Regions from separate parts of the Pseudoalteromonas sp. BZA4 genome, predicted to be linked through region 2. Evidence: predicted binding sites of a transcription regulator. Region 2 holds the regulator's gene; each other region holds the start of a gene.

Region 1 (3,285 bases), on a different contig from region 2:
GGTACAAGGGGTCTGGTTTCTGCGTGACCTACAACCATCATACGAGACTTATCAAAACCTGGCGCTTTTTCCATTTCACTAGCAACTGCCACCGCACGCTTTGATGATAAATCCCAGTTGTTAGTATAAAGCTCATTCGATACTTGGAAGTCATCAGTGTGCCCTGACACGGTTATTTCACCCGGCACATCTTTTAACAGCGTAGCAATATCACGAATAATAGGTTTAAATTTTGGTTGTAAAAATGCACTACCTGATGGGAATGAACCATTCTCACGAATGCGAATAATAATTTGCTGGCCTAATGACTCAAGCTCAATCGCACCATCCATAATTTGTTGTTCTAGTTGCTGGGCAATTTTCTTCACAAGTTCATTTGTTTGTTCTTGATCAGCTGCTGAAATTGACTGTTCTAAAGCTTGTTGCTGCGCCGTACTTTGCGATTCACCACCACGTTTATTGCCGCGCTGTTCTTGTCGACCACCGGCAGAGCTTTCATCACCAGCTTGAAACTCAAGCATTTGTTGTGTCATTTCTACGGTTTGTTGTTGAATTGTCTCAATAGGAGTGGGTTCAGGTTTACCCGGAGTAAACTCCATGGCAATGACCGAGGTTCCTTTTGGAATATCTTTTACTTCAATTTTATTTTGTACACCGAAAGCAAACTTCATAGAGCCGGCAACTTGCTTAAACTTCAGTACGTCCATTTCTGAGAAGGCAAGCAAGAGTACAAAGAAGCACATTAATAATGACATTAAATCTGCGAAGGTTCCCATCCAGGCGGGTAAACCTGGAGGTGGACATTTGCACTCTTGATCTGACATACCCTACTCCTCGGTATCAACTTTACGTTTTGATTCGGCTAAGTAGTTTTTCAAGATACCTTCAATTACTTTCGGGTTTTGACCATCTTGAATACCCAGTACCGCGTCGAGAATCAAACGCTGGTTAAGTGCTTCCTCGTCTTTACGTAGCTCTAGTTTTACCTGAATTGGAATAGCAACAACGTTTGCTAAGAACGCACCATAGAGAGTAGTTAAAAGTGCAACCGCCATAGCAGGGCCGATTGCTTTTGGGTCATCCATGTTTGATAACATAGCAACCAAACCGATTAGCGTACCGATCATCCCCATTGCAGGAGCGATATCGGCAAGTGATTTGAATAACCCGGCCCCTAGTTCATGACGGTTAGCAGTAAGAGAAATATCTTTTTGTAGGGTGGCACGAACAACATCAGCATCATGACCATCCACTAACATATCGACCCCTTTACGCATAAAACCGTTGGGGATTTCGGCTTCTTCTAATGCTAAGAAACCACCTTTACGTGCTGAGTCAGCTAATTCTACTGCTTTTTCAATTAACTCTTCTGGAGATTCGATTTTGAACATAAAGGCTTTTGCAGCGACTTTACCTATGCCCAAAAATTGCCCCATAGTGAAGTTTGATAATACGATAAAAATCGAACCACCAAATACAATGACCACCGAAGGCGTGTTGTAAAACATTGCAACTTGGCCGTCACTACTTAACACCATCGACATAGCAATTAAGCCTATGGCACCAAGAATACCTATTATGGTTGCTAAATCCACATACCCCTCCAGAGGAACAATTACACGACACCCTCAGGTATCAAATTTTTATTATTAACTGCTTATCGGCAAGCAGTTGAAATACTTAAATCATTAAATGAATTAATTTTATTTTAATGTAAGATTTTTAAGCTACAAGTTTAAGCTGTATCTAAAACCGTAAAAATAGCATATTGAAAATGGATTATGCGTAAAAAAACACATCATTCTTTGACCTAGTTTAGCATTCCCCCTAAAATTGGCCTCACTTTCTAACAGCTATCGAGGCCACAATGGCAACAAAGAAACCAGAAAACTTAAGCTTTGAAGAAGCGCTGGATGAATTATCTCAAATTGTTGCACAAATGGAGCAAGGTGAATTGTCACTAGAACAATCGCTAAAACAATTTGAACGCGGCATTGCACTGGCGAATGCTTCGTCTGGTAAGTTACAGCAAGCCGAACAAAAAGTTGCCATTTTAATGGGTAACGATAGCCAAGCTCCTCTTAGCAATTTTGATTCAAACTTGGACTAATTAAGTGCAATTAAAAGAACAACTACAACGCGCTCGTGAAGACGTTGAAGCACATTTAAATCGCTATTTCGAACGACCACTTAATACCGAAAAAACCATCAAAGAAGCCACCCATTACGGTGTTTTAAATGGTGGTAAGCGCTTACGTCCATACCTTGTATACGCAACGGGTCGAATGATGGGCGCAGATAAAGCCGATCTTGATATTCTTGCTGCCGCTATTGAGTGTATTCATAGCTACTCTTTAGTCCATGATGACTTACCTGCCATGGATGATGATGACTTAAGACGTGGCCGCCCTACTTGTCATATTGTCTACGGCGAAGCGCAAGCCATACTTGCCGGAGATGCATTACAAACACTGGCATTTGATTTAATCGCTAACCATCAATTTGCAGTTTCAGCTACGCAACAAGTAAAAATGATAGCCTCGTTAAGCAAAGCCTCAGGTATTGAGGGTATGGTAGGTGGGCAAGCACTGGATATCGAAGCGACCGATAAACAAACCGATAAACAAATTACTGTTGAACAGCTGGAGCGCATTCATCAGCTAAAAACAGGCGCCTTGCTTAATTGTGCTATTACACTCGGTGCATTGAGTGCAAAAAACTGTGATGAACATACTCTCGCGCAATTAAACCTATTTGGCCAAGCAATAGGACTGGCTTTTCAGGTACAAGACGATATCCTTGATGTTGAAGCTGATACTGAAACATTAGGTAAGCCACAAGGCTCAGATATTGCAGCTAATAAAGCAACTTACCCTGCTTTACTAGGTATGGCTGGCGCAAAGCAAAAAGCACAAGATTTACTGGCTCAAGCTCATCAAGCTCTTGAGGCAATTGATTACGACACCAGTGAACTGGCGAGCCTTGCTAGCTATATCGTTGAACGTAATTATTAATGCCAAAAAAAGAAAGACAAAATAACTAAAAAATCAGAGCGGCAATGGGCTATAATGCACTCTGGTTAGCGAAGGATGTATAAAAAATCATGACACTTGATAGTAGCAAGTATCCATTATTAAGTTTGGTTGACGAACCAGCACAACTGCGTGATTTAGCGCAAGACAAGTTACCTGCGTTTAGTAAAGAGTTACGCGAATACCTACTTAACTCGGTTTCGCAAAGTAGTGGTCATCTAGCATCAGGTTTAGGCACTGTTGAACTAACCGT
Region 2 (3,285 bases):
GTAATAAATCGAAAACATTCTCTGCACCATGACACGCATCTACAAGTTCAGTCATACTTAAGAAGCCTGCACCACCTTTAACAGTATGGAAGCCTCTAAAAATGGCGTTTAATAGATCTTTGTCTTCTGGGTTGTTTTCAAGCTCGACTAATTGCTCTGACAAAAGCTCTAAGATTTCTCCTGCTTCAACAAGGAAATCCTGTAATATATCTTCATCGACTTCAAAGCTCATGCAGCTACTCTCCTCTTAGAAGCCCAGGCTTGATAATAGATCATCGACTTCATCTTGTCCTGAGACAACATCATCGCGAGACTCTTTATCAATAATTGGCCCTTCAGGACCTGCTAGTGTGTCACTTGTTGCAGGTGCTTTTTCTATGGCCTGTTTTTCTTGTTGTTGATGACCATCTTCTTGACTGCCAAACACAGTTAAGAGATTAATTAAACTGTCTTCTACCTCTCGCACCAACTCAATAACACGGCGAATAACTTGTCCGGTTAAATCCTGATAATCCTGCGCCAACAGCACATTAGTCATCAAACCTTGGAGCTCATCGGTTTTGGTATGCGAGTTATTCATGAACTTATCTAAGCTATGACATAACGATTTAAATTCACCGAGTTCAATTTCTCGGTTCATTAAACGATCCCACGTAGGTTTGATTGCGGCAATTTCATCAGCAAGTTGTTGCGCTATTGGTAAACTTGCTTCAACCGCATCCATGGTTTTATTGGCGGCGCTTTCTGTCATTTCCATAACATAATTTAAGCGCTGCTTAGCGTCTGGGATCGCTTCGGTAGTTAAATCAGTGAGACGAGTATCTAGGTCAAAGTTTTTTAATGCTTCATGAAGCTGACGCGTCAATTTGCCGACTTCAGCAAACAACTCTGATTGTTCTTTTGATGCAGCGTCAAGAATGAGCTTATCCGCTTTTTCTTGTTCACCATTTTCAAGATACTCAACAAGTTGACGAGCTTGCTCTAAACTTATTTGAGGCGCAGCAAGTGCTGACATAAGCCTCTCCCCTTAGATTAACCTAGACGTTCAAACACTTTTTCCAATTTGGTTTTAAGTGTCGCAGCAGTGAATGGTTTAACGATATAGCCATTTACACCTGCTTGAGCAGCAGCAACAATTTGTTCTTTTTTCGCTTCAGCTGTCACCATTAAAACAGGAATATGCTTAAGGCTATCATCAGCACGAATTGCACGTAACAAATCAATACCTTGCATACCAGGCATGTTCCAATCTGTTACAACAAAATCAAATTCTTGATTTTGTAGCATTGGCAATGCTGTTGAACCGTCGTCAGCTTCCTGCACATTGGTAAAACCTAAATCCCTTAATAGATTTTTAATGATACGTCTCATTGTAGAAAAATCATCAACAACAAGAATTTTCATGTTTTTATCCAAAACATCCTCCGGTGAGGTTTGAACCTTTATTTACTTACTACTAATTAATCCAGTCATTGATTTTTGCTTTGAGCTTAATCATCGCCTGACCATGTATTTGACTCACACGCGACTCGCTAACATCGAGTATGTGTCCTATTTCTTTTAAGTTCATTTCGTCGTTGTAGTACAAAGACAAAACGAGAGCATCTCTTTCTGGTAACGATTGGATAGCCGTTAATAGAGACTGGTTAAACCGCTCATTTTTAACGTTATTAAACGGTTTGTCTAGTCCTAAATCCTGACCTACTGGTGTGATAACGTCTTCATCTACACCTAAATCTTCAATACCTAATACTTTACTCGAATTTACATCATGTAGAATATGATGGTACTCATCTAGCGTAATATCAAGTTTTTCAGCGACTTCAGTATCTTTGGGCTCACGATTTAAAGAGCTTTCTAATTCGGAAATGGTTTCAGCCACAAGGCGGGCATTTCGGTGAACAGAGCGTGGCGCCCAGTCACCTCTACGAATTTCGTCTAACATCGCACCACGAATACGAATTCCAGCGAAGGTTTCGAAACTAGCACCTTTGCTAGCATCAAAGTTTTTTGACGCTTCAATTAGGCCTATCATGCCTGATTGAATTAAATCATCGAGTTGCACACTGGCAGGTAAACGAGCAATTAGATGGCATGCCACTTTTTTGACTAAAGAGGCATGTTTTTCGACAATCGCATTTAAATTCTGTGCTGATTGATATCCCATCGCTTTATTCACCGATGTTGTCATAGTTAGCCGTTTACTAGTTTTTCAATAAAAAATTCTAAATGGCCAGACGGTTGATTAGGGATCGGCCACTTAACTGCTTTTGTTGCTAATGTTTTAAACGCCACCGCTGCCGGAGAGTTTGGGAATAATTCAACAATCACCTTTTGACGTCGCGTAGATTTACGCATGTTCTCGTCATAAGGAATGGTTGCTACCAACTCCATTGAAACATCTAAAAAACGATCCGTTACTTTTGAAAGTTTAGCAAATAATTCTTGCCCTTCACGCAAACTGCGCACCATATTGGCAACAATTTTAAATTTATATACGCCATGCTCACGGCTAAGCACTTTAATAAGTGCGTAAGCATCAGTAATTGAGGTAGGTTCATCGCATACAACCACAACAACGTCTTGGGCTGCACGAGAAAAGCTTAATACCATGTCAGAAATACCTGCGGCGGTATCAACAATTAATATATCAAATTCGGTGTTTAACTCGCTAAAAGCGCGAATAAGGCCTGCATGCTCAGATGGCGTTAATTCAACCATACTTTGTGAACCAGACGTCGCTGGTACAATTTTGATGCCCGCAGGGCCTTCAACAAGAATTTCGTCAAGCTCACACTCGCCTGACAAAACATGAGATAAATTACGTTCAACACGAAGGCCAAGCATTACGTCACAGTTTGCCAAACCTAAATCGGCATCTAATACTAATACACGATTTCCTTGCTGACCTAATGCGATTGCGGTATTGAGTGAAACGTTGGTTTTACCCACTCCACCTTTACCGCCAGTAACAGCGATAACTTTAACGCCACTATTATTATTTTGATTCATTTTGCGCAGGCCGCTTGCTTGATCTAATACTGTATTAATCATACATCCCTACTGTGTTCGACGCTACTGCTTGACGTCTTGAATGTTGTGCTTTTGCTCGTTTTAAATACAATTGTTCAGCTTTTTTCACTAGTTTTTCAGCATTCGCTACGCGAATATCCTCAGGAACGCGCTGACCGTTAGTAAGATACCCTATTGGCAGGCGATTTTGAATCGCTATGCTAATAATCTCACCTAAACTTAAAGATTCATCCAATTTAGTGAAGATACAGC
Region 3 (3,285 bases), on a different contig from region 2:
TTCAACGCGCTTAGCAATCGCTTTGCCTGAGTCAATAAGGAAGATCTGTTGTTTATAGTAGTCACTGATCGCGCTGGCTAATAATGGAAAGTGTGTACATCCAAGTACCAATACATCTATATCTTCTGCTATCGCTAAATCACTCAATACTTTCTCAAGCTTTGCTTTATTGAGTCTCTGTGTATGAAATAGTGTTTCAGCAATTTCTACCAGTGCTGTTGAGCCATATAAGCTGACTTGTGTGCCTTGGCTATGAGTACTAATTAAGTTTGCAGTATAACGACTCTTGATGGTTGATGGTGTCGCCAGTAAACCAATATGTTTGCTGTTACTTATAGCGCAAGCAGGTTTTATTGCAGGTACTACCCCAACAACTTCTATACTTGTGTGCTGACGAATAGTTTCTAAGGCAGAGGTAGAGGCGGTATTACACGCAATAACTAGGATATCAACGTGTAAGTTTGCTGTTTCGATAAACTGTAGTAGCGCAAAAAGGCGTGCTATGATCGTTTGCTGGCTCTGCGCGCCATATGGCAATAAAGCATTGTCCATAAAATAACTATAATCAGCATCAGGGATCAATGCTTGGATCTGTTCAAGTACAGTTGTTCCACCTATACCAGAATCAAACACCATTATATGAACTGACAAACTGCTTACCTCGGATCATCAAAGGTCAGCAGTTTGCCATGCAGCTTTATAAAAAGAAAGAAAGGGCTAAGCCTCTTCTTCTGTTGCCGAGCGAAGCTTATTCATTTGCTCAAACATTGCTTTGGTATAATCCACCAGCTTACTGACTTCTTCTTTATCTTGGTTTAACCATTGTAAGATGCCAGCCAGTTCATTTTGCAAACCAATATCGCCCGCTTTATTAAACGCCTGTTTCAAGTCGTCATTAAATGGCGCTATTTTCTCAGCAACTTCTTTTTCAGGGGCTGGTTTATATTCTTCATAGCCTTTAATCGCTGCTACTGTTTTGGTTTGTTTCAGATCCATCGTAAAGCCAACGAGTTGCTCGTTACCTAAGTTAAGCTCTTTAGCTTGTTCAAAGGCATCTTCTAATGAACCAGAGAAGAATGTTTCGCTAACGCTTTGTAAGTCTTTCATCAATTCATTGATAGCTTGCTGCTCTTGCTCATTTAAATCACCATTGACCGACATCGAGAATGATAAATCACGTGATTGCGAAGACTCACTGACAAAGGCTTCGTTGTCACCATTTTTGCTATAGCTGCTTGCAGACTTGCTTTCGTATGCATCAGCAAAGCTAATACTTACTTCGTCACCTTCAGCGGTGGTGAAAGTGTACTCTGCGTTATTACTTAAGCTGATGTATTGAGCTTGGCTTACTGAAACCGCATTAGGTTTAGGATTGAACAAGTCTTCTTCTAATTCATCAATACCTTTGAAGATACCTTCTTTAGACTTTTCGATACCCTCTTCGATGTCATCGTTAAGAATACCTGACTCTTTAAGCTCATCGTACGCATCGTCGATGCCCATTTGCACACCTTTACGTGCATCACCTAGCATGCCTTTGAGTTTTTCATCATCAGCACCATCAGCTTTTGCTTTACGAAGTGCACCGCCAACAAAGTCGAGTACGTTTTTCACGATCTCTTCAAAGTCGAACAAGGGTTTATCTTTTTTCTCTTCGGCTTTAGGTAAACCTAGTGCCTCAGCAAGTTTATCATCAAGAACTTTTGCCGCGAGCTCTCTGCCGCGTTGCTGATAACTATCTTGACGATTTTGAATGGTAGGCTGCTGCAGTGCCTGTTTACCATTGTATTTATTCACATTTGTATTAGGCATATAGCCTAGGTTGCCAATTTTCATGATCCGACTCCATGTTATGGTTAACTCATTATCGGCCAAAAACCACAAAACTTAAGTTTTTTGTATAAAAAAACGACACTAAAATAAATAACAAAACTAGACAAATCCTCAGCGCTCCCTACAATAGCGCCGTTATACAGCTAAGAGATAAAAGGTAATCAGCCATGGCGGTTATAAAAATTGATACAACTCAATACGATGCACAATTGAGTGAGAAAGAGCAGCGCATCACCTCACAGTTTCGACGTTTTGGGGTCGAAAAATTAGAAGTGTTCGGCTCTGATCCTATTCATTACCGCCAACGTGCAGAGTTTCGTGTTTGGCATGAAGGTGAAGACCTGTTTCACATCATGTTTGATCAACAAACCAAAGAAAAGATCCGCGTAGATGAGTTTGACCCTGCAGCACCTTTAGTGGGTGAAGTGATGCAAGCGATGATCGAAAACTTAAAAGACAATGAAGTTCTGCGCCGTAAGCTGTTTCAAATCGATTACCTTTCAAGCTTAAGTGGCGAGATCCTTGTTAGCTTGTTGTATCACAAACAACTAGATGAGCAGTGGCTACAAGCAATTAAAGAGCTTAAAGCAAAACTGAGCACACAGTTTAAGATTGATTTTATTGGCCGTGCTCGTAAGCAAAAAGAAGTGATTGGTAATGACTATGTTATCGAGCGTTTAAACGTAAACGGTAAAGAGCTTACTTATCAACAAGTCGAAAATAGCTTTACGCAACCGAATGCTAAAGTAAACATCAAGATGCTAGAGTGGGCACAAGCCCTTTGCCAACCTCTCAGTAATGACTTACTGGAGTTATATTGTGGGAATGGTAACTTTTCGATTGCTCTTGCAGGCTCATTCGACCGCGTATTAGCCACTGAGATTTCAAAATCATCGGTTTACTCAGCGCAATACAATATCGCACAGAACAAGGTTGAGAACTTAGATATCATTCGTATGTCGAGTGAAGAGTTCACCCAAGCAATGAAAGGCGAACGTACTTTCTCTCGTTTAGATGGCATAGACCTGAAAAGCTATAACTGCCAAACAATCTTAGTGGATCCTCCACGTGCTGGCATGGACACACTAACTTGTGACCTAGTTGCGAACTACGACAATATTATTTATATCTCGTGTAACCCAGATACCTTAGAACGTGACCTTGATCACTTATGCAAAACCCATGAAGTAAAACGCTTTGCGATTTTTGATCAGTTCCCTTACACCCACCACATCGAATCAGGTGTGTTTTTACAACGTAAATAAAATCAATCTGCCAGCGCAGCAAATAGCGCTGGCAACTGCTGCTCACTGTATACAGCTATATTATTGTCGGTTAACAGCTTTGCAGTTAATCCCATCCCTGAAATTTTCTTTCCTGAATGACTACCATCGTAAATAGTATTGCGACCACATGATGGGCTTGATTCTTTTAACAGCGCATAGCGAATGC

What was found. The regulator FliA, encoded in region 2, starts transcription of late flagellar genes. The targets are predictions, from matches to a motif close to CTAAAGNTNNNNNNNNNNNNGCCGATA.
Region 1: a site for FliA is predicted at 1,659-1,685, ahead of pomA (flagellar motor protein PomA). Genes of this name have one in related genera too.
Region 3: a site for FliA is predicted at 1,866-1,892, ahead of ABMY41_RS17145 (DUF5610 domain-containing protein). Genes of this name have one in related genera too.

What each region holds. Positions count from the first base shown of each region.
Region 1 covers NZ_JBECOT010000046.1:24,431-27,715, reverse strand. The annotation lists gene ABMY41_RS16230 (flagellar motor protein MotB) at 1-824, opposite strand, end outside; gene pomA (flagellar motor protein PomA) at 828-1,595, opposite strand; gene xseB (exodeoxyribonuclease VII small subunit) at 1,868-2,110, shown strand; gene ispA ((2E,6E)-farnesyl diphosphate synthase) at 2,115-3,014, shown strand; gene dxs (1-deoxy-D-xylulose-5-phosphate synthase) at 3,104-3,285, shown strand, end outside.
Region 2 covers NZ_JBECOT010000029.1:25,754-29,038, reverse strand. The annotation lists gene ABMY41_RS12910 (chemotaxis protein CheA) at 1-232, opposite strand, end outside; gene ABMY41_RS12905 (protein phosphatase CheZ) at 248-1,015, opposite strand; gene cheY (chemotaxis response regulator CheY) at 1,033-1,416, opposite strand; gene ABMY41_RS12895 (RNA polymerase sigma factor FliA) at 1,457-2,167, opposite strand; gene ABMY41_RS12890 (MinD/ParA family protein) at 2,194-3,054, opposite strand; gene flhF (flagellar biosynthesis protein FlhF) at 3,047-3,285, opposite strand, start outside.
Region 3 covers NZ_JBECOT010000052.1:21,779-25,063, reverse strand. The annotation lists gene murI (glutamate racemase) at 1-651, opposite strand, end outside; gene ABMY41_RS17145 (DUF5610 domain-containing protein) at 718-1,836, opposite strand; gene trmA (tRNA (uridine(54)-C5)-methyltransferase TrmA) at 2,001-3,098, shown strand; gene ABMY41_RS17135 (DUF523 domain-containing protein) at 3,101-3,285, opposite strand, start outside.